DNA from 3 places in the Pristimantibacillus sp. Z349TD_6 genome. Region 3 is predicted to be linked to each of the others. Evidence: riboswitches for the same ligand, from Rfam matches in the RefSeq annotation. Region 3 holds a riboswitch; each other region holds the start of a gene.

Region 1 (8,033 bases), 1.5 Mb from region 3:
ACTGGTATTGCCTACCGATATTGTGTGCTGCCTATTGGTCTCATTATTTATGGGGCATCGTTTATTGAAGCCAATAATACTTCCCATATTTGGATTGGACTCGATGTTACGCTGAAGATTGCGCCGTTGTTCCAAATTGTGCTGCCGCTGCTTATGCTAGCCGTTGGAATACGCAAGAAATACAAAAAGGCTGCATGATTGAAAGTTGTGCGCAGTGCTCACCCAAGCGGATAGGCTGACATATTTTATGGGTAAGTGAGCCGTTTATGCTTGCTTGAGGAGGATACGCGTGAGCGATGCCAATAGCTGCATGACAAGCATTATTCTCGTTACCTACAATAAGCTTGAATACACGAAACAATGTGTGGAAAGTATTCGGAGACATACGCAGAGAGGCAGCTATGAGCTGATTATTGTAGATAATGGTTCGACGGATGATACGGTAAAATGGGCTAAAACCGAGAGCGATATCATCGTAATCGACAATGGCTGCAATGCTGGTTTTCCTAAGGGCTGCAACCAAGGATTGGCCGCGGCCTCGGGCGATCTTCTGCTGCTGCTAAATAACGATACAATCGTAACGCCAAGCTGGCTTGACGGTCTCAAGCGCTGCTTATTTAGTGATGAACGAATTGGGGCAGTCAGCCCCGTTACGAATTCGGCTTCCTACTGGACGACGATCCCGGTCGACTATACGACGATAGATGAAATGGAGCTATTTGCTTCTGCACTGCATGCCAACCCTGACAGAACAAAATGGGAGGAGCGCGTGAAGCTGGTCGGCTACTGCCTTCTGCTGCGGAGAGAGGCATGGGAGAAAACGGGATCGCTCGACGAGATTTTCGGAATCGGCAACTTTGAAGATGATGATTATAGCCTGCGGCTCCGGCTGGCGGGATATAAGCTAATGCTGTGCGGCGATACGTTTATACATCATTACGGGAGCATCTCCTTTAGCTCGGAGCCAGAACAATATGTACAAAACTTCAGAAAAAATGCTATAGTTTTTATGTCCAAATGGGGCTTTGACCCTGGTGATGCAACGTATATACGAATGGATTTCAGCACCGTAATTGAGCGGGAATCGCATGAGTACAGGCGCGAGAATTGCTCGATTATGGAAATAGGCTGCGGGTGCGGAGCTACGATTTTGCATATGAAAAAGCAATTCCCATCCGCAATATGGTACGGAGTTGAGCGTAACGAGCTGGCTGCTAGAGTAGCAGAAGCTTCGGGAATTACCGTATTCCGCTCGAATGATCCGAAGGATTGGAGGCTGCCTGCTGAAGGTCTTGACGGCATCGTAATCGGAGATGCTCATGCTTACGGGACACCGCAAGCCATGAAAAGTCTAGTTCGTCTTCTAAAGCCTGGGGGCTGGCTAGTCGGGTGCTTTGCCAATCGCTATTATTTCGACAATATTCGGCAATATTTAAATCCAGCTAATGCACAAGCACAGCATCAAGCGGCATCACAGTACTCCGCAGAACAAGTTAGCCAGCTTTATCTGCAGGCCGGTTTTATCTATGTGAAGATTACACGTGCGGATAATAAAGCGCAGGAGCAGCTTGAATACATCCATCTGCTAGAGCAGCTAACGTCTGAAGAGATGTCAAAAGAGCTGACAGCCGCTTATTTGCTCGTATATGGACGCCTTGCTCCTGCAGCAGAGACCAAAGAAAAGGCAGACTTTGAAAGTTCGCAGGCTGCTGAAGAAGCAAAGGTTGAATGGCGGGATGAGCATGTGGATCTAGGACAATAACAGATGGTGCAGGAGCTGCATGTTCTGGCTGCCGTATGTAGTAAGAGGATTAGTATCGTGGCTTGATGATAATCATTTTCAAAAAAAACTAGCATTAAATGCGGGTTTTGCTATACAATGAATGGTATTGACGAAACCGAATATGTTCCGGGGAGCTGGTTAGGCCGGCTGAGAGGGGATTTTCTATACAATTCCGACCCGTTAAACCTGATCTGGATAATGCCAGCGTAGGGACAGAAGCTCTGTTTAGCAAGCAGGCGAGATCAAATTGATCAAGCATTTGCTGTATAAACAGCTGCACAGCCAATGATATGGCGTCCTCCGGATTAGGGGGACGCTTTTTTTTGTTGCGATTAGAATGATGCAGCCATGGAACCGGATACTACGAGGAGTCGTCACCTATAAGAATCGAAGCATGGAGAGGGGAACAACATCATGAATCAGAAAAAAACAGGGCATTTGTCGTGGAAAATCGTGGCCGCGATGCTAGTGTTCGTATTGACGCTGGCAGGCTGCGGCGGTGGCGCTGGGAACAAGGGCGAACAGCCGAAAGAGCAAGAGGGAACAGCGGACAAGCCGCTAGAGAAGGTACAGGTTGTACTCGACTGGACACCAAATACGAATCATACCGGACTTTATGTAGCTAGAGATAAAGGTTTTTTTAAGGAGCAAGGCCTGGATGTTGAAATTATTCAACCAGGACAAAGCGGTGCCGATCAAATGGTCGCTTCGGGCAATGTGCAGTTTGGCGTAAGCTATCAGGAGTCAGTCACGATGGCGAGAATTGCCGGCGTGCCGCTCGTATCGATCGCCGCTGTCATTCAGCACAACACCTCAGGTTTTGCTTCTCCGCTAGCAAAGGGAATCGATTCACCTGAGAAATTTGAAGGGAAAACGTATGGCGGCTGGGGCGCTCCTGTTGAAGAGGCGGTCATTCAATCGCTTATGCAGGAGAAGGGCGCAGATGTGAGCAAAGTAAATATGATAAGCATCGGCGACGGCGACTTCTTTACGGCAGTGAAACGGGATATTGATTTTGCATGGATTTACTACGCATGGACTGGCGTGGAAGCAGAGCTGCGCGGCGAGAAGATCAATATGGTTTATTTAACAGACTACAGCGACAAACTGGATTATTATACGCCGGTAATCGTGACGAACGAAGATTTGATTAAGAATAAGCCGGAAACCGTCAAAGCGTTTACTGCTGCCGTATCCAAAGGCTATCAATACGCGATCAGCAATGCGGAGGATGCAGCAGAAATTTTAATAAAAGCTGAGCCGGATTTGAACGCTGAGCTTGTGCGCGCCAGCCAAAAATGGTTAAGCTCCAAATATCAAGATGACGCGCCGCGCTGGGGCGAACAGAAGTTGAGCGTATGGGAAAACTATGCGGCATGGATGTTTGAGCACAAGCTGCTGGAGAAGGAGCTTGAAGCAGAGAAGGCATTTACGAACGAGTTTTTACCACAATAAGCAATTCGAACATACGGAGGGCGGGAAAGCCCGCTCTCACATACAACAAAGAGAGAAGGAAATCCGATGGCTAATGCATTAGTAAGCATTCAAATTTTACCAACAACGCCAGGCGGCGAGAGCGTTATTCCCTACGTAGATCGTGCCATTGATATTATTAAAGCGGCAGGTGTTCCTTACCGAGTAGCACCGCTTGAAACGACGATGGAGGGTGAGCTGAGCCATCTGCTCAGCGTCGTGCAGTCGATGAGCGAGGCGATGGCGGAGATGGGCTGCCCGTCCGTTATTTCACAAATTAAAATTTACTATAATCCGGCAAACGGCGCTTCCATGGGCAGGCTGCTGGAGAAATATCCAGATGGGCAATAAGAAATCGATTTGGTCGAAAATATGGAAACCGGCAGCGCTGCTGATCGTGCTGATTGCCTGTTGGCAGGCAGCTGCATCGCTTGGATTATTTCAACAATGGCTCATTCCTTCTCCGATATCAATCGTGAAGGGAGCTATCGCTATTTGGCCGAGGTTGATGATGCATACGGGAGCAACAGTGCAGCTGACACTTATCGGCTTTTTAGGAGGATCGGCGGTGGGCTTATTGCTCGCCGCTTTGCTGCATTTAATTCCCGGCGTTCGATCGGCGGTATATCCACTGCTCGTGCTATCGCAAAACGTACCCATCATAGCGATTGCTCCAATTTTGACGATGCTGCTAGGCTATGGCATGCTGCCAAAGGCGCTGCTGGTCATCATGGTATGTTTTTTCCCCATCACGGTTGCCATGCTGAGCGGGCTTATGAATACCGATGCACAGCTTCGCAACTATTTGCAAATGATCGGTATTCGCAAATGGCAGCTGTTTTGGAAACTAGAGCTTCCTCATGCGATTGTTCATTTGTTTTCCGGCTTGAAGATTGCGGCTTCATATAGCGTGTTAAGTGCGGTTGTTGCCGAATGGCTTGGTACAAACAAGGGTCTTGGCTCATTTATGCTTATTTCGTCCAAAGGTTTTATGCCAGATCGTGTATTTGCGGCAGTTGCCATCATCGTTGCGCTGAGCTTGACTTTATTTGGTTTAGTAACGTTAGCGGAGCGTCTTGTCATACGTTGGCGCCCTGAGAAAGAGGTGAGCTGACAGTGGTCAAACGTGATGAGCATCAATCAGTGACGCTTCAAACGCAAAATATTCGAATGAAGTTTGGTAAAGGACAGATGAGCAAAGAGGTGCTTGGCGGGTTATCCATCTCAATAGCAGATGGGGAGTTCGTATCGATTGTAGGGCCGTCCGGCAGCGGTAAAACAACCTTGTTTCAAATTATCGGCGGTCTGGAACGTCCTACGGAAGGCGAAATTTGGATCGATGGCAAGCAAACGACGGGTGAATGCGGACATATTTCCTATATGCCGCAGCAATCGTCGCTGCTTCCATGGCAAACCGTTGCCGGCAATATAGAGTTGTCGCTTACGATCTCTGGCATTGATAAAAAACTCGCGAAGGCAAGGACAAAGGAATGGCTCGAGCGAATCGGGCTGCAGGAATATGCGGATTCTTATCCGCATGTGCTGTCTGGAGGGATGCAGCAGCGGGTTTCTTTTCTCCGGGCACTGCTTGCTCCTCAGAATCTCATGCTGCTAGATGAACCGTTTGGCGCATTGGACGCTTTGACGCGGCAGCAAATGCAGCAGTGGCTTATGTCGATCTGGGAGCTGAACCGAAGATCGGTGCTGCTCGTTACTCATAGTATTGAAGAGGCTTTGTTTCTATCGGATCGGATTATTGTGCTGTCTCCATCGCCGGCAGTGGTGCTGGAGGAATTTCAAGTGCCATTCGAGCGTCCGCGTCATGAGTCATTATGGACAGACCCACGGTTTTATGCGATGAAGCAGCGCATTTATGATCTGCTTAAGACGGGTGCGAAGGAAGGAAACGTATAGATGGCGATACAAACAAGCAATGATCCGCGCGAAGGGCAATTGTACTCGGAATCTTCTCAGCAGGAAGGCACATGCATAGACGCACATATTCATATTGATTTGTATGAAGCAGAGCAGCGTGATGAGCTTCTAGAGCGTGTGTTCGCAGAAGGTGTAGCAGCTGTGATTGCCGTATCTATGCATTTGGAATCGTCTATTGTGAACCGTGACATTGCCCTGCGTTACGCAGGACGTGTGCACCCTGCTTATGGTTTCCACCCAGAGCAGCCCATACCTGCCGATAAGGAGCTTGATGAGCTGTTCGATTGGATTCGTTTGCGTCATGAAGCAGGGGAACGGTTTGCAATTGGCGAAGTAGGGCTGCCGTATTATACGCGAACAGAAGCGCAGCAAGCTGGGGGAAATATCGTTTTTGATGAGAATCCATACCTGCAGCTGCTGGATCGTTTTGCTGCGCTGGCCGCCGAACTGGATCGTCCAATTGTACTGCACGCAGTATATGAGGATGCCGGTAAAGCTTGCGACATATTGGAGCGGCATGGCGTTCGCAGAGCGCATTTTCATTGGTTCAAGGGCGATGCTGAGGTTATCCGCCGCATGGCGGCAAGCGGCTACATGGTGTCAATAACGCCAGACGTCGCTTACGAGGCAGAAATACAGCAGCTTGTAAGGGAGTATCCCATTGAGCTGCTGATGGTAGAGACGGATGGGCCATGGCCGTTTGAGGAAATCTATGCGGGTCAGCAGACGCGGCCTGCAATGGCTGCAGATGCTGCAAAGCATATTGCGAAAATAAAGCAGCTGCCAGCTGTGCAGGTTGCGGAAATAATGCTAGCCAATACGCGCCGCTTTTATGGACTCCTATAGTATTCCATTCATACAGAAAAGGCCGCTCCATCAGAATGAATAATCTGAGGATGCGGCCCTTTTATATTTAAAATACAAAAAAACATATAGGTAGAGACAGCCTTTCATACCACTTTGTCCATTGCCACTTGCGCTTTCACAGCATACAAAGATAAGGACAGGGTAATAGATGGCAAGCCAAAGTGGACAGCAGAAAGGAGACAGACGATGGCACAGCTGACGAAACAACAATTTATTGAACAATTAGCTCCGACGGTTATAAGAATAAGGCGAGAAGGATCAACGATGTTTCCTTCCGTACGTTTAGCGCAAAATGTACTCGAAACCGGCGGTGTTATTCACCCGTGGTACAACTTAGGCGGTATCAAGGTGGGCAGTGGACAGACGAATGCATATTGGCACGGAGAAGCAGTCGTAAAAGGAACATGGGAGGTCGTCGATGGCCGAAGCGAGAGTACGCGCGCTGCCTTCCGAGCCTATGAGAGCGTCTATCATTTTTATAAGGATCTAGATTTACTGCTGGCTACTTCGCGTTATGAGCGAGTTCGCAAGGCAGTGACGCCAGAACAGCAAGCTGACATGCTGTACGCATGCGGCTATGCGACAGATCCGGCTTATCCAGCCAAATTAAAAGCCATTATTACGCAGTATGGTTTGAAAAAATATGATGTTTTAGGAAGCACGCCGCTGCCTAAGCCAGAGAAGCTGAAGGATGCAGAGCTTGTTGTTGTATTGTACAAGGGAGAAGTTATTTCAGACGGCTACTTGCTCAAGGGTACAACTTGGGTACCGGCAAGGCTGCTTGGTGAAGCGCTTGGAGCGAAGATTGATTGGACGGGGAAAAAGGTTACCGTAAACGGCAAAGAGCTCGACTCGATTTTGTCCGAAGCAACAGGTTATGTACAAATACGGGATCTGTCCGCAGAGCTTGGGTTAACTGCTAGTTGGGAGCCGGCTGCGCGAGTCATCTTACTGTCGCAGGTGAAAGCAGGCAGTTAGTTAAGCGATTTAAGCTTCTGCCATCCTCTATAAAATAAGCAAGAAGCCAGCGGATCATCCGTTGGCTTCTCTTTTTGTGGTGCAGTTTAGAAATCATGCTATGGAATGAGCAGTTTATTTGCCTTTCTTGGATGCAGCCCAAAAAGCGAGTACGACAAGGGGGATAAAAATGTACCACGGAATGGTAATTGTACCGCCAACAATAACAGCGAGCACCATCACGATCAAGACACCGAGAATAATGTAAAGACAGCCTCTGCCGAACGTTTCCATCATTAATCGCCTCCTAAAGCTTAGGTTTTGCCGGTGCAAAACCTCCTTCGCAAGCAGTCACTTCTTGAGAGTATATTCGGTAATAACGTTTTTATGGGTGATATGGTTCCAAAAATTGAAGGGACAAAGAGGCTGCTGTATGAAACCAAACGGCCCAAAACAAACAAAAAAATGACCCGCATCGCTGCGGGCCGGTGTCCTAGATCTATATATCAACAGTGGGGTTGATGTCTCTAAGTATAAAAAACGAACCTTAACGCAGCATTAAAAATGTTTGTCGGTTTGTTTACAATAGCGCTCATTACGAATGGCTGGAATCGTCCAATAGGTTGCGATTCTCCAGATCCATTCCATCGGTCCCATTTTGAAAAAGGAGAGCCAGATCATACTGAATAACATTTGGATAATATAAATGCCGATGCAAAGCAGAGTCGTTTGAATAGGGCTAAGCATGCCTTTTAAATTAAAAAATGCTGCTGCCAAAAGCACGATAATCGTTTGCCCTAAATAGTTGGTTAAAGCCATTTGGCCATAGGCGCTTAAAGGTTTGAGCAGCGTACGAATAAATGGATGCTGAACAGCCCGTACAAGAGTAGTGACATAAAATAAAGCGACAAGAAGACCTATAAATGCAGCTGCTCCTTGGTAAATTTGCATCAACATCATATCAGATGAAGAACTGCCTTCTTCAATCACCATAACATTTTGCTCGGGAAGTATACGG
Region 2 (8,033 bases), 610 kb from region 3:
AAAATAGTATAAAATGGTTGCGATTTTCCCGTATATCCCGTACATTAACATTACGAACGATTTTTTCCGATGTAATAGTTAGCCGACTTTTAATGGGGAAGGATCGAGAAAATGCGGTTGTTGCCAATAGCGAAATGCAGGCCGGGTATGAAGCTGGCCAAAAAAATATTTTCTCAAGAGGGTATCGTTCTTCTTGGCGAAAATATGGAACTGACAGAGAGACTTATATCCCGCTTGGATCAATGCGGAATTCAATATGTTTATATAACAGATCCGAAGACGGATGATATTGTGCTGCCTTCTTTAATTAGAGAGGAAACGATGCAAATCGCGCTGAAGGAAATTCGAACGAATTTCCGCGAGATGATGGATCGTCCTAAACGCAAAAAAGGTGTAACCTACCCCTATATTGCACAGCCATTTAAAAATATGATGAATATGATTATCGATGACCTCTCCGGTCATAAGGATGCCATGATCATGTTAATGGACATGAGCTCCGTTGATCATTATTTGTTCCAGCATTCCTTAAACGTCTGCGTTTATACGACCCTGCTCGGTATGTCGAACGGCTATTCCAAGGATGAGCTTACGACGCTTGGCATGGGTGCTCTTCTTCACGATATCGGCAAGACGCAGATTGCGATCGATGTGTTAAGAAAACCAGGCTCCCTCTCCAAAGAAGAATTCGAAGCGATGAAGCAGCATGCGAGAATCGGTTACGAGCTGCTCAAGGATGAGCCTAACCTGCCGCTGCTTGTTGCCCACTGTGCTTTCCAGCATCATGAGCGAATTGACGGAAGCGGGTATCCGCGCGGAATCAAAGGCAACGAAATTCATGATTATGCGAAGTGGATCGGGTTGGTCGATTCGTACGACGCTATGACAACAAATCGCGTCTATAGTGCTCCAATGCTTCCGCATCACGCGATTGAGCGGCTGTATGCCGGTACGGGAACGTTATACGAGCAGCGTATGCTGCAGCTTTTCCGTGATAAGGTTGCTATTTACCCAATAGGAATAACAGTAAAGCTGCAAACAGGAGAGTCGGGTATCGTAGCAGATCTTAATCATTCTTACCCGCATCGACCTATTATTCGCATTCTATATAATGAAGCGGGCGAGGAACTGAAATCGCCTTACGAGATCGATTTGTCGAAGCAGCTCACGATGATGATCGTCAGCGTGAACGATGACGCGAGCGAAGTACAGTTTGCCTCAGGCATTTAACGAAAGACAGATTGGGAGCCGCCTAGGCTCCTTTTTGCTTCTTTTTTTGCCGTTTTATTTGCTTCCTTTGCAGTCGCGCATTACAATAACTAAAGAATGATTCATTCCAGAAAATAAGTCAGGTGCTGAAGAAAAAATGAACACAATACAATTTCAACAATCAAGAACACCGTTATCCACACTTTCGCCAACGAATGATCCGTGGGATCCCATTCGTTCGTTGCAGCAATATGGAAGACATCGTTTAACAAGCGTCGAAATGACTGTTTCCAACCTATGCAATATGCGATGCGAGCATTGCGCGGTTGGAGATACACTAGTAATGACAGAACCCGCCAAGCTGCCGCTTAAGCAGATGCTGGACCGACTGGATGAAGTGGAGCATCTCGAAACGATAAGCATTACAGGCGGGGAGCCATCCTTCTCCGACCGAACGGTTCGTGATTATATGGTGCCGTTGCTTCAATACGCCCGCAGCCGCGGCATTCGCTCCCAAATCAATTCGAACGTGACGCTGCCTTACAGCCGTTATGAGCAGCTAGCTCCTTATCTAGATGTCATGCACATTTCGTTTAACTACACGTCTCCGGAAGATTTTCACCAAATTGGATTTGCGAAAGCCAATCACCATGTATCGCTCGAAGCTGCGACCAAGCTTTATGAACGAATGATCGAAAACACGCGTCGCCTTAGCGAGACAGGTGTACTCGTTTCTGCGGAGTCTATGATCAATTACAAAACGTATAACAAAATTGATGAGATTCATCAGCTGATCGTTGATATGGGATGTCAGAGGCATGAGGTGCATCCGATGTATCCTAGCTCTTTTGCGAAGGATTTACCGGTTCTCTCACGCGAGCAAATGCTGGAAGCTATTGAACGTTTGCTGAAAGCGCGCGACCAATCCGTTTGGATGCTGTTTGGCACACTTCCCTTTTATCCATGCAGCGACAGCAAATCAGAACGTGAGCTGCTGCGAAGATTAGCGAATGAGCCAAATGTGACGGTACGCAACGATCCTGACGGCCGCAATCGGCTGAACGTAAACTTGTTTACAGGTGATGTATTTGTAACCGACTTTTCTGACGTGCCCGCTTTTGGCAACATCGGTTCGTCCAAATTGGAGGATTTGTTTGATAAATGGCTGGACCATTCCCTTGCGCAAAGTGTGAATTGTCACTGCCCGGTCGCTTCATGCTGCGGACCTAACCTCCTTGTTAAGGATATGTATTATAAAGATGTTAATTTCCATGAGCGCAGCGCAGTGCTGGATTAGTATGAAAGAGCTGGTTTAAGAGTGGCGTAAAGTGCATATAAAAGAATAGAGAGGAGGAGATGCTGTGTCTATTAAGACAATCGTATTTATCGCTTTAGGGTTATTGTTGCTCTATCTGTTTTTTACGGTAGGTGCTCCTTTCTTGCTTGCGCTTGTTGTAGCTATTTTTCTTGAGCCGCTTAATCAGCTGTTTATGAAAAAATTCCGAATGAATCGGCTGGTGGCAGCTACAATATCAAGCAGCCTATTTACGGTTATTCTCATCGGACTAATCGCGCTGCTTGGTGTGAAAGTGGTAGCCGAATTAATAGCCTTTTTCAAAAAAGTGCCCCAATACTTCGAGAACGCCAATGGGATGGTAGACGATCTCATGTTTCAGGCACAATCGTTATATCAAAACTTCCCTCCTGACGCCATTGAAACGTTAGAGAAGTGGCTAATGGAGCTAACGAGTACATTAACGAAAATGGTGGGTACGTTATCGAACACCGTTATCGCATTCGCCTCAAGCATCCCGGGCATGTTCATCTTCTTTATCGTCTTCTTGGTAGCGGTATACATGATGAGCTTCAGTCTAAATACGATGAAGGCAACGGTGCTTTCGTTATTTGAAGAAAAATCGCAGCCCCAGGTCAATGATGTGCTGAACAATCTCAAGAAGTCGATTTTTGGTTTCCTGCGTTCGCAGTTTATTTTGAGTGCACTCACCTACATCATTTCGTTGATCGGTTTGCTCATCCTTAATGTCAAATATCCGCTTGCTATCGCGCTGCTTATTATCATTGTTGATATTATGCCGATTCTTGGAACAGGTTCTGTACTTGTGCCATGGGGAAGCTATTTGCTGCTGACGGGCAATGTTTTTGTTGGGGTAGGGCTAATTATTCTATTTCTAGTGATTACCGTATTCCGCCGCATCGTTGAGCCTAAAATTCTCGGTGATTCTGTAGGGATCGGCTCATTGTCAGCGCTTGTAAGTCTTTATGTCGGCTTCAAGCTCGTCGGTGTTATCGGTGTATTCATCGGACCGCTTGTCGTGATCATCTATATGGCAGCTCGAAGAGCTGGACTATTCCAAATGAAATTCAAGCTATAGCCTTGGAAAAGCCGTGCCAAAGCCGCTGCTAGATACGTATGATACTGCAAAAAAAGCAGATCATGCAGGAGGCATACGAATAGATGGCACCTATAAAAGTAGCAATTGTAACTCCAGGCTCCTTCCCGATTCCATCATCAGGAAGCAGCTCGGTTGAGCGAGTGGTAGAGAAATTTGCCCCGCTGCTTAAGCCTTACGCGGAACCTCGTATATTTGGAAGACTGAGCAAGCGATTGCCTCGTCAAGGACAATTTAACGGTGTTGTTTGTGAACGGTTTGCAGCGGGCAATAAGCTGAGATATATTCAAGAGGTAGGACATGCGGTTCACCGTTTTTCTCCTCATGTCATCGACGTTGAGAATCGTCCCCAATTTGTGCTAACGATGAAGCGTTTGAATCCAGGCAAACGAGTCTGGCTTTATTTGCATTCCTCCACCTTCATTTCACCCTCCTATATTTCTTCTGCAAACTTGCATAAGTGCTTGCAGGCAGCAGATAGAATCATCGTTAATAGCGAGTTTCTAAGGCGAATTGTAGTGTCGAAAGCGCCAGAGGTCGCTTCGAAGCTGCGAGTCATTTATCCTGGGGTAGATACGGCCAGGTTCCCTTCACAATATTCCTCCGAAGGAGCCGCTAAACGGGAGAGTTTAAGGCAAAAGAGAGGATTGAATGGTAAAAAAGTGGTGCTTTTTATAGGGAGGCTTATTCCGCTTAAGGGCGTTCATCATCTTCTCAATATCGTGCCGCAGCTTGCCAAAAGCCACCCGGAGCTCGTCGTTATCATCGTAGGGAGCCCATTTTATGGCTCGCATCGCAAAACGGCTTATGCGCGTAAACTTGAACAGCTTGGACGCAAATGTCCGGGTCATGTTCGTTTTGTGCCCTACGTGCCGCATTCGGAAGTGCCCAGCTGGATGCTCGTTGCTGATGTAGCGGTCGTTCCATCTGGACAGAGGGAGGCATTTGGGCTCGTTAATGTTGAGGCGATGTCCTGCGGCGTTCCGGTAGTCGCAACACGTGCAGGCGGAATGAAAGAAATTATCCGTAATGGCGAAACGGGCTATTTGGTCAATCAGCTTCATATCGAGCGAGAGTTGCGAGAAAAGCTGCATCTGCTGCTTCGCGATAAACAGCTCAGGCAGAAGCTGGGGCGCCGCAGCCGCGAGCGTGTGGAGCAGACATTCACATGGCGTCACACCGCTGATCGTTGGGTAAGGCTGCTGAAGGAAAGCGGACTGTAGCAGGCTGTATTTTTCCGCGGATAGGAAAATAGAGGGTTGACACCCTTCTTTACTAAACGGTATAGTCAAACAAGGAAATCCACTAGGGGCGCCGCAATGGCTGAGATAAAGCGAATCGCTTTGGTCCCTTTGAACCTGATCTGGGTTATGCCAGCGTAGGAAAGTGGGATTGTGCGTTTATGCTTTGCGCGTGAAAGCTCTGCTGGTATCTGCTGAAGCCTCAGCTTATGCGGCATGACTTTATCTGCTTAGGGGAAACCCTTGCAAGATAACACTCGCATGACGACACTCTTCGACCGCTCCTTTGCTGGAGCGGTTTTTTTGTTTGGCGCCAGTGAATCGATAAAGCTTTGTGGCCGCCATGCACGCTCCAGCGATTGCAGCTCTTGTAGCAGCCTAGCTACTTGTATAGCAGCGGTGTTTTAAACTTTCTCATATGCTTGCGTATGCCTCCAGGAGGAATTCTATTATTCCATTAGGAGGTTTTTGTTATGTCTATTTTTTCTACTCCGCTTCCGGGCAGCCGCAAGGTGTACGTCGAGGGCTCAAAGGGAAACATCCGTGTTCCGATGAGAGAAATTGCACTTGAAGCTAGTACTGGCAGAAATGGTGAAGAGCTGCCGAATGAACCTGTAAGAGTTTATGATGCAAGCGGTCCTTATACCGATGAAACGTATGAGGCAGATGTTCGGCGCGGTTTGCCCGGTATTCGCAGCGAATGGATCTTGGAGCGTAGTGATGTAGAGCCCTATGAGGGCAGAGAAATCAAACCGGAGGATAACGGATTTATTTCGGCTGAAAAAGCAGAGCAGCGAGGCGCGGAACGATTCCCGGGTTTAACGAGGAAACCGCTTCGTGCCAAAACAGGGCAAAATGTTACGCAGCTTCATTACGCTCGCAAAGGGATCATTACTTCTGAGATGGAATACATCGCTATTCGTGAAGGGATGAGTGCAGAATTTGTACGCAGCGAGATCGCGGCCGGCCGTGCCATTATTCCGACGAACATCAACCATCCTGAAAGTGAGCCGATGATTATTGGGCGGCAGTTCCACGTTAAAATCAATGCTAATATCGGCAACTCTGCTGTAGCTTCTTCGATTGAAGAGGAAGTGGAGAAGATGACTTGGGCGACTCGCTGGGGAGCCGATACGATTATGGATTTGTCCACGGGGAAAAACATCCATACGACGCGGGAGTGGATCGTGCGGAATTCTCCAGTTCCAGTTGGCACAGTGCCCATTTATCAGGCGCTGGAGAAAGTGAACGGCAAAGCAGAAGACCTTTGCTGGGAAGTATTCCGCGATACGCTTATTGAACAAGCCGAGCAGGGCGTCGACTATTTTACGATTCATGCAGGTGTGCTGCTGCGCTACATACCACTCACGGCAAAGCGCGTTACGGGTATTGTCTCGCGAGGCGGATCAATTATGGCAGCTTGGTGCCTGGCACATCATAAGGAAAATTTCCTATATACGCATTTTGAAGACATTTGTGAAATTATGAAAGAATACGACGTATCATTCTCGCTCGGTGACGGCCTGAGACCCGGTTCTATTGCAGATGCCAATGACGCTGCTCAGTTTGCTGAGCTGGATACACTTGGTGAGCTAACGAAGATTGCATGGAAACATGATGTTCAAGTCATGATTGAAGGCCCTGGTCATGTGCCTATGCATTTGATTAAAGAAAATATGGATCGTCAGCTGGAAGTATGCGATGAAGCGCCTTTCTATACATTAGGACCGCTAACGACCGATATCGCGCCAGGCTATGATCATATTACTTCAGCAATTGGAGCTGCGATGATTGGATGGTTCGGCACGGCGATGCTTTGTTATGTAACACCGAAGGAGCACCTTGGCCTCCCGAATAAGGAGGATGTGAAGGAAGGCGTTATTACGTACAAAATCGCAGCTCATGCAGCTGACTTGGCGAAAGGGCACCGGGGAGCGAAGCTGCGTGATGATGCATTGTCCAAAGCTCGATTCGAGTTTCGTTGGCGGGATCAATTCCACCTGTCGCTTGATCCAGAGCGTGCGATGGCTTATCACGATGAGACGCTTCCTGCTGATGCAGCGAAATCTGCTCATTTCTGCTCCATGTGCGGGCCGAAGTTTTGCAGCATGCGAATCACCCAAGATATAAGAGAGTATGCCGCGCAAAACGATATGGAAACAACGGAAGCCATTGAAGCGGGAATGAAGGAAAAATCAGATGCATTCAAGGCGGCAGGGAGCAAGATTTATGGTTGATTCTGTTCTTGATGCTTTTGCCGATCGTTATTCGAGGCAAACGAGATTTGCTTTCATTGGAGAGGCAGGCCAGCGGAAGCTGGCCGATGCCTCGGTGCTTATCGTCGGTGTAGGCGCATTAGGCGCTTCGCTTGCGCAGCATATGGTAAGAGCCGGTGTCGGGGAAGTTAGGCTGGTAGACAGGGATTTTGTTGAGCCGAGCAACTTGCAGCGCCAAATGCTTTTTGACGAGGCGGACGCGCTGGCTGTGATGCCCAAAGCAGTGGCCGCTGCCAATCGGCTTCGCCAAATTAACAGCAGTGTAAACATTATGGCGACAGTAGCGGATGTGAATGCACAGAACATCGGATTTCTCGCCGGAGGAGTCGATCTCGTCCTTGATGGGATGGATAATGCAGCGACAAGGCTTCTGGTCAGCGACCAATGCTTTAGACAGCAAATCCCATTTGTTTATGGCGGAGTGGCTGGGGCGCAGGGCATGCAGGCAACATTAATTCCTGGAGAGACAGCTTGCTTGCGCTGCTTAATCGGAGCAGATGATATGGAACAGGAGGCCGATACTTGCGATACGGTGGGCGTACTCGCTCCAGCGGTTGAATGGATTGCATCTATGCAAGCAGCTGAGGCGATAAAATGGCTCACTGGCAATGATTCGGCGCTGCGTAAAACGTGGTTGAGCATTGATTTATGGTCATTTCGAATGCGGGAATCGGAGCTTCCGGCATTCAGTAACGAGTGTCCATTCTGTGGTCAAACGCCTGATGGAGCAACTGACGACAAGCGTTGTTTTGAAGCTGATAGAGCGGAAGACACTCAAATAAGCTCTACCGTATTATGCGGTAGGGATACGGTGCAGGTGACGTTAGGCAAGCCAATTGATTTAAAAGAGGTAGAGCAAACGTTGAGAGCGCTTGGCTGCACGCTCACCGTGAATC
Region 3 (8,033 bases):
CTTTGCAGCAGCTCACTTCGTACCGAGTGAAGAGGCTGGAAAATGCCAGCAGCTTCATGGCCATACGTATTATGCGAATGTAACAGTTGCAGGCGATGAGCTTGACGAGGCAGGTTTTCTTGTCAACTTCGCCATAATTAAAAGGTTGATTCATGATCGTTTTGACCATTCTTTGCTTAATGACGACAACGAACACTTTAGCAATGTGTTGCCCGATCGTTTTCCTACGACTGAAGTGGTAGCCCGAACGATTAGCGACATCGTTCAGCGCCATTTGGATGGTACTGTAAATCGTCCGCAATGCGTTCAGGTCTTTTTGCGTGAAACGCCGACGAGCTATTGTATTTATCGTCCGAAGCGGGAGGCGGTCTAATGATGCCATCCAATAAACGAATTCCTGTAATGGAAATATTCGGCCCTACGGTCCAAGGAGAAGGTATGGTTATTGGCCGGAAAACGATGTTTGTTCGTACTGCTGGCTGCGATTACAGCTGCTCTTGGTGCGATTCAGCATTTACTTGGGACGGCAGCGGCAAAGAAGATATTCGCATGCTGACAGCATTTGAAATAATAGAGCGATTAAAAGCAATAGGTGGAAATACGTTTGAGCATGTGACGATTTCCGGCGGCAATCCCGCACTGCTCCCGCAGCTGGGTGAGTTTGTTGATGAGCTCCATAAACAAAACATCAGCGTTGCACTGGAGACACAAGGGAGTCGTTGGCAGGACTGGTTTTGGTCGATTGATGAGCTCACTTTGTCGCCTAAGCCGCCGAGCTCTGGCATGAAGACAGACTGGTCGAAGCTCGATGAAATCGTGTCCAACCTGAATCGGAAATCAACTAGCTTCTGCTTAAAAACAGTCGTTTTCGACGAGGATGATCTAGAGTACGCGACATACGTTCACCTCAGGTATCCAATGGTTCCTTTTTATTTGCAGGCAGGCAATGGAAACTTGCAGGAAACGGAGCCGCAGCTCATGCTTCCTTATTTATTGGAACGTTATGAATGGCTAATCGAGAAGGTTATGCCGAATCAGGATTTAAAGCGGGTGCACGTTCTGCCGCAGCTTCATACCTGGGTATGGGGCAACAAGAAAGGCGTTTAATTCAAAACAGCTAAGAGAGGCGGAAACGAGCATGGAAGGAAGAAGCAAAGAGGAGCTAAGCGGTGTGACGCTGCTAGGCAATCAAGGAACACAATATTTGTTTAACTATGCACCGGAAATTTTGGAGGCATTTGATAATAAGCATCCGAATCGCGATTATTTCGTGAAATTTAATTGTCCGGAATTTACGAGTCTTTGTCCGATGACGGGACAGCCGGATTTTGCAACCATTTATATATCATATATTCCGGGTGACAAAATGGTAGAGAGCAAGTCGCTTAAGCTGTATTTGTTCAGCTTCCGCAATCATGGTGATTTCCACGAGGATTGCATGAACATTATCATGAATGATTTAATTGCGCTGATGAGTCCAAGATATATAGAAGTTTGGGGCAAATTCACACCGCGTGGCGGCATATCCATCGATCCTTATTGCAATTATGGCCAGCCTGGCACAAAATATGAGCAAATGGCCGAGCATCGCCTCATGAATCATGATTTGTACCCAGAGAAAGTGGATAATCGTTAATTTAGCATTGCAGCTCAAATTAGTAAAATAGATACATTTATGATATATTTTTCTGAATTTCCCGACTAAGGTCTAGGTGAATTTCATGCCTGAAGTCCATTTCAATTATTCTATTAAAGTCTATACTTAGTTTAGAGTTACTAGGTCGTGTCTGAGAACTCAGAGGACAGCAAATTTTGCCGAATTTTCGTTCCATGCAAGGCGCGTTTGTGAAGGCGTACCGGGGTACGTCAAGCAAACGGAACGAAGCAGGGGGTGAAAAGGCGGTGAAAGGTGCCACTGAACGGGTTTTCAGACACGTCCTGGAGAATAGGTGGACAAACGATGATTAAAAATGCGATATGTATGTCTGTACTGCTTTGCACCATAGCATCGGCGTTAACGAACTTTGGAGTATCTCCCGTTCGAGCGCTTGCAGCTCCAAGCGCGTCACAAGCTGAATATATTAGTATAGATAATATGATTGAGCCCTTCTTGTTGCAGCCGAAGCAGGATGAAAAGGCATGAAAGCATGACTAATTAGTAAACGCCGCGACCTATATGGAAGCAGCGTTTGCTATTTCTAATAAAATGCAATCAGCTCAAGCGCTGTCTGTCCCTATAAGCAAAATGATTGGTTGGGCCATGCCCGCCCCCAATTCCCAGCTTATCTTCAATAGCGGCTTGAATGAAAGCTTTGGCAGTTCTTATAGCTTCAAGTACAGGTTTGCCTTGAGCAATTTCTGCTGCAATCGCAGCGGAGAAAGTGCATCCTGTGCCGTGAGTATGCTTAGTGTCGATACGTTTGCTTTCCAAATATACAAATTGTTCTCCATCGTAGATGAGATCAACGAGCGGTTCACTGCTTGAACCGTGGCCGCCCTTAATGACAACAAAGCGTGAGCCCATCTGATGCAATATTCGGGCCGCTTCCTCTCGATCACTAAATGTCCGGATCGGGATTCTTGCGATAAGTTCGGCTTCTGGAATGTTAGGAGTCGTTATAAGCGCGAGCGGCAGCAAATACGTAATCAGTGTTTGAATAGCTTCTTGCTGAAGCAGAGGTGAGCCGCCTTTCGCCACCATGACAGGATCAATGATGAGATTATGCCAGTTATATTGCTTTACTTTCATTGCAACGATCTTTATAATTTCTGCGCTGAACAGCATACCTGTCTTAACTGCGGATGGCTCGAGATCCTCGCCGATCGAATCGAGCTGGCAGCTAATAGCCTCAGCATCCAGCGGGTAGATGCCCTGAACGCCAAGCGTATTCTGCGCAGTCACTGCGGTAATAACCGACATGCCATAGGTGCCGAGCTCTTGAAATGTTTTTAGATCAGCTTGAATACCTGCGCCGCCGCCGGAGTCCGAGCCTGCAATCGTAAGTGCTTGATATCTTCTCATCCGTGCATCTCCTTCAAAATTTACAAGTTTGAAAAAGCATCCTCAGCCTTTATTTTGTCTGGCAGCAAGTCGTTATCGACGAGCCAATCCCTTACATTTGACCAAGAAGCAGTCTCCTGATATCCAAATGATTGCTTCCCTGCATCCATGAGAGGCAGAAGAATGTCCAAGCTTTTTGTCTCGATTTCTTGATCGAGAGGGGAGGTCTGGTTCTCATGCTCAACTAAAATCGACAACGATTTTTGTTTATTTTCAGCTACAAATTGTTGACCCTCCGTAATGGCTGCAATGAAGCTTTTGAACAACGCCTGCTTCTCGGCCAGTCCTTGCTCACTTGCTACAAGCACAAGCTCGTAATAATCCGGCACGCCAAAATCAGTTGGGTTTATCGCCGTCATGGGATGCCCTTCCTTGGCAAGCAGCAATTGCTCATGATTAATAAATCCGCCGATGATCGCATCGACCTTGTTGGTTGCTATAGCTGGAATAAAGGAAAAACCAACGTCAATCATTTCGACATTTTGCGGGTCGCCGCCATCATGCTTAATCATAGTGCGCATCATTGCTTCATAGAGAGGGATGGAGGAGAAGCCCACCTTTTTACTAACAAGGTCCTTGGGTGATTTGGCGCTTCCGCCTGCTGGTACCATTAGATGATTAAGCGGATGCCTGACGATTGCTGCAATGGATTTAACAGGAATATCCTCGCCGCGAGCCATCAATACCTGTGGCTGGTAGCTGAGCGCCAAATCAACCTTGCCGGCAGCCACTAGCTTCAACGCGTCATTCGTATCCGCGGGCATTTGAATGTTAACCTCTAAACCATGCTTCGCAAAATAACCGTTTGTTTGAGCCGCATAGAGGAAGGAATGCACCGCATTTGGATACCAGTCGAGCATAATGCTAATAGTCTGAGGATTTTGTTTAGCCGAAGTGTCCTCGGGTTTGTTTTCAGTTGGGACAGCGTTGCTGCTGCACCCGTTAAGCACAAGCAGCAGAGAAGCAAGCATTGGCATTATCCATTTCATTTTTGCGTTGATGATCATGTATTGAACCTCTTTCTCTTTAGTATTGATTTCTCCAAAAGGACAATGGCAGCAAATAATAAGATGCCAATGAGGGATAGCAGGAAAACAGATGCAAACATGGAATCTGCGTTCAAATTGCTGGACATTCGGCGGCTATAGTAGCCTAGGCCTTCACTGCCTCCAAGCCATTCACCGATGGTGGCGCCGACAACGCAATAAACGATCGACAGCTTAAGTCCTGAGAAAAAGGACGGTAGGGCGATGGGGACTTGTATTTTCCGGAAAATACCCCAGCGTGTTGCTCCCATTGTGAGCAGCAGCTCTTCATATTCGCTACCGCTTTTCTTAAGTCCGTCATAGGTGCTCACAACGATAGGGAAAAAAGCAGTCAAAAAAACAACAGCGACCTTGCTCCAAATCGTATAGCCAAACCACATAATGAAAATTGGCGACAGAGCGATAAGCGGGATGGTCTGACTGATGACGACAAACGGGTACAGCGCCTTCTCCAGTATTCGGAAAGTGTGCATGCCTGCTGCGAGCGCAGTCCCAATAACAATCGACAATAGAAAACCGAGGGACACTTCTTTAAGCGTAGCCAGCAGATGTTTGCCAAGCAGCAGATGGCCGTCTTCGATTAATGCCTGAGCTATTGAGCTAGGTGACGGCAGTATGTAGGACGGAACCAGTCCGAGCTGTGCGACCCATTGCCAAATGAACAACAAGCTAACGAGCAGCAGTATGAAAAGACCGTAATGGCTCAGCCACTGGTTAATTAGAGGTTTGCGCATGCAGTCTTCGCTCCAAATCTTGCCGCAGCTTGATGAAGTCGGGTTCATAATTTTGCTCATAGTGTCTTGGTCTCGGCAAAGGAACGACTATTTCCTGCATCCCTTGCGCCTCGTTAGCTGCACTTGGCAATAAATAAATGCGATCGCTCAGCAATATCGCTTCCTCAAGATCATGTGTGATAAAGAGGACAGTTTTTCCAAGGTCGCTCCACAGCTCAAGCAGCCACTTATGCATGCCGCGTTTGGTCATGGCGTCAAGCGCGCCAAACGGTTCGTCCAGCAGCAGCAGCTCTTGTCCGGTTACTAGCGTGCGCAGAAAAGCTGCCCGCTGTCGCATGCCGCCTGACAACTCGTCAGGGTAAGCTTGTTCATAGCCTGCTAGTCCGAAGCGCTCTAGCAGCTCCATGATTTGGATCGTGGTATAATGGGGATTGCTGCATGTCAGCTCAAGTGGAAGCTGACAATTGCCGAGTATTGTTCTCCATGGCAGAAGAAAATCCTTTTGCGGCATATAAGCAATCTTGCCGAGACGATTGGGTGCAGGCTTGCCACGCAGCCTAATTTCGCCTAGGCTAGGCTGAAGCAATCCGGCCATGAGCTTAAAGAGAGTGCTTTTGCCTGAGCCGCTAGCACCGATGATAGAGACAAACTCACCAGAATGGGCTTGAAGCGAAAGATTAGACAGTATAGATGTTTCAGCAAGCTTGTCGTAGGTGTAGCTTACTTGGTGAAGTGAGATTATGGCTGTAATACGCATCCCTCCGTAAACAAATAAAGACCCACCCATTTCCGAGGGGAAATGAGCGGGTCTAACGATCACACAAGGCTTGCGCGCATGAATGAATGCTTTGCTGCTCCACTTCCCTCCGCTGGAATGATCCAGATCAGGTTCCAAGGGTCCGGAGCAGTTGCTCCATCTCAGCCGTTAGGCTCCCCTAGTGAAATAAATAGGTTTATATGCAATTTGTATTTTTTCTACTATAGCATACACTGGATAGATGTAAACCATAATTATCCGAAAAGGCGTTGGACAAATGAAAAATTTACTCGTAACGGGCTACCGAGCGCATGAGCTTAATATTTTTAGCCAGAAGCATGAGGGCATTGTTTATATAAAAAAAGCGCTGACAGGCAAGCTGGTTCCGCTTATAGAAGATGGGCTTGAGTGGGTGATTACCCCGGGTCAATATGGCGTGGATTTGTGGGCGTGCGAGGTCGTTATTGCGCTGAAGGAAATTTATCCTCATTTGAGACTTTCAATTATTTCGGCATACAGCAATCCGGAAGAGAAATGGAAGGATGATAAAAAGGAGTTTTATCAGCAGGTTTTAAAAGGGGTCGATTATTACGCTTCGGTCAGCAACCAGCCCTATAATGGCATTTGGCAGTTTACGGCTAGGGACGAGCTGCTGTTTCGGAAAACGGACGGTATTCTGCTCGTTTATGATGAGGATGCAGGCGAGGGCAGCCCCAAGTTTTTTAAAGAAAAAGCGTTAAAGAAACAGCAGGCTGAGGGCTATGGCTATTTCAGCATAAGCTCGGAGGACATTCAGAGCATTGCGGATGATGACAATTTGTATTCGGAAAATTAACGATGCATCGTAGTTGAGTAAGAGGAGTTTATTTTATGCTGGCAGGCAGAGACCTGTCAGCTTTTTTTTATGCGCCAAGCTGACTATATGTATTTTCGAGATTATTATGTTTGACAAATAATAGGTGGCGTATTATTATCTGATTAGATAAACATCTAATTAGACATAAGTTAAATTTGTTTGATGGAGGAAGAGGTGGCGAACGGTGCAATTAGATAAGGTGGTAGCCTATCATAAGGCATTATCCGATCCGACGAGAATTAAAATGTTGATTATGCTGGCTGAAGGTGAGCTTAATGGGCAGGTGCTGGCAGAGAAATTAGGCGTGACGCCTGCTACGATTACGCATCATGCAACCAAATTAAGAGAGGCCAGCTTAATTAATGAACGCAGAGAGAAAAATACGATTTATTTTTCGCTGAACCATTATTTTATTAAGAGTAACGCTAATGCGGCGGCGGAGCTCATTTACCGTAATGCAGGTACAGAGAAAGGAGTGGACAACATGGAGGATAGCAATAAGAAACTGAAGGATTCAGTCATCCGCAACTTTTTTACTGCTGAGGGTAAGCTTAAGCATATGCCGGCTCAGCATAAGAAAAAGTTGATCGTGCTTCAGCATATGGTTTCTCATTTGACGAGAGGGAAACAGTATACAGAGAAGGAAATTAACGCGTTTATCAAAGGTTATCATGACGACTTCGCGACCATTCGCAGAGAGTTCATTATGCACCAATTAATGTTTAGAGAAAATGATATATACGAATTGAATCCGCAAGAAATATGGGCGAAGTGGGAGATTCTTTCGTAAGCGGAAGTTGTTTTTGATAATAGCGGACATCAGATGCCTTATTTGCTTTATTTCCTTCTATTGGCCGTAGTTGCGGACATAAAGGCCGTTATTTAGCTCGAATCGCTATAATTGACTGCGATTTCTGCCAAATAACGGACTCTATGTCCGTTAGAAGCTAATTTGGCCTTTAAATTTGAAAATAAGGGCTTCTATGTCCGTTAGAAGTAAAACTGAACTCATCGAGCGGCTGCTGTGCTACTGCGTCATAAAGGAAAAGTAATTTTTTTATCGAATGTAGTAACTTCTGAAGGATATCTGAAAGATAAAGTACATAATAAGAGTGGATTACAAAAGGAGCGAATACATATGACGTTTACAGAAGGTACAAAAGAAAACCCATGGAAATTAAAAACACCCCCTCAGACATCTGAATATGAAATGTATAAGGATGAAAAGGACGGTAAACAAATTTTAGTATGCACAGTTGGGAAGACGGTCTTGCATTATGATTTCCGCTGCATCGAAGACTTAAGCGCGATGCTCAAACAACATGGTGACTGGATTGAGCTTGGCAGCGCCGATGAGCAGAAGCCTGCAAAAGAGGGTACCGTTGAAGCATGGGGACGCTCGTCTGAAAACCCGATTGGCGGCTGGTATGGATTGAAAAAAGGGCTGCGCGGCAGATTCGGAATGTATCTTCCACCATTAATGGAGAAGCTGGGACTTGCAGAATTAGAGCATAATCCAAGGAATAATCGGATGAAGTCCATTTAAGAGCAGTGGTGTGAAGACTCGAAATAGGATGAG

The links. A riboswitch is a leader RNA that binds a small molecule or an ion and turns the genes downstream of it on or off. The one in region 3 is predicted to bind thiamine pyrophosphate.
Region 1: another riboswitch for thiamine pyrophosphate. It lies ahead of AC0VYE_RS15220 (ABC transporter substrate-binding protein); the one in region 3 lies ahead of AC0VYE_RS22155 (ABC transporter ATP-binding protein).
Region 2: another riboswitch for thiamine pyrophosphate. It lies ahead of thiC (phosphomethylpyrimidine synthase ThiC); the one in region 3 lies ahead of AC0VYE_RS22155 (ABC transporter ATP-binding protein).

Annotation. Positions count from the first base shown of each region.
Region 1 covers NZ_CM149662.1:3,552,934-3,560,966, forward strand. The annotation lists gene AC0VYE_RS15210 (GerAB/ArcD/ProY family transporter) at 1-198, shown strand, start outside; gene AC0VYE_RS15215 (glycosyltransferase) at 290-1,762, shown strand; TPP riboswitch at 1,901-2,013, shown strand; gene AC0VYE_RS15220 (ABC transporter substrate-binding protein) at 2,198-3,238, shown strand; gene AC0VYE_RS15225 (thiamine-binding protein) at 3,305-3,607, shown strand; gene AC0VYE_RS15230 (ABC transporter permease) at 3,597-4,370, shown strand; gene AC0VYE_RS15235 (ABC transporter ATP-binding protein) at 4,373-5,170, shown strand; gene AC0VYE_RS15240 (TatD family hydrolase) at 5,171-6,037, shown strand; gene AC0VYE_RS15245 (glucosaminidase domain-containing protein) at 6,245-7,036, shown strand; gene AC0VYE_RS15250 (hypothetical protein) at 7,151-7,312, opposite strand; gene AC0VYE_RS15255 (DUF418 domain-containing protein) at 7,574-8,033, opposite strand, start outside.
Region 2 covers NZ_CM149662.1:5,632,932-5,640,964, reverse strand. The annotation lists gene AC0VYE_RS24620 (HD-GYP domain-containing protein) at 112-1,230, shown strand; gene yfkAB (radical SAM/CxCxxxxC motif protein YfkAB) at 1,367-2,506, shown strand; gene ytvI (sporulation integral membrane protein YtvI) at 2,571-3,602, shown strand; gene AC0VYE_RS24605 (glycosyltransferase family 4 protein) at 3,686-4,843, shown strand; TPP riboswitch at 4,918-5,022, shown strand; gene thiC (phosphomethylpyrimidine synthase ThiC) at 5,335-7,098, shown strand; gene AC0VYE_RS24595 (ThiF family adenylyltransferase) at 7,091-8,033, shown strand, end outside.
Region 3 covers NZ_CM149662.1:5,021,736-5,029,768, reverse strand. The annotation lists gene queD (6-carboxytetrahydropterin synthase QueD) at 1-373, shown strand, start outside; gene queE (7-carboxy-7-deazaguanine synthase QueE) at 373-1,107, shown strand; gene queF (preQ(1) synthase) at 1,139-1,636, shown strand; gene AC0VYE_RS22175 (hypothetical protein) at 1,961-2,143, shown strand; gene thiD (bifunctional hydroxymethylpyrimidine kinase/phosphomethylpyrimidine kinase) at 2,213-3,022, opposite strand; gene AC0VYE_RS22165 (ABC transporter substrate-binding protein) at 3,043-4,068, opposite strand; gene AC0VYE_RS22160 (ABC transporter permease) at 4,065-4,841, opposite strand; gene AC0VYE_RS22155 (ABC transporter ATP-binding protein) at 4,822-5,598, opposite strand; TPP riboswitch at 5,686-5,788, opposite strand; gene AC0VYE_RS22150 (SLOG family protein) at 5,876-6,433, shown strand; gene AC0VYE_RS22145 (DUF2087 domain-containing protein) at 6,639-7,244, shown strand; gene AC0VYE_RS22140 (DUF6855 family protein) at 7,593-8,000, shown strand.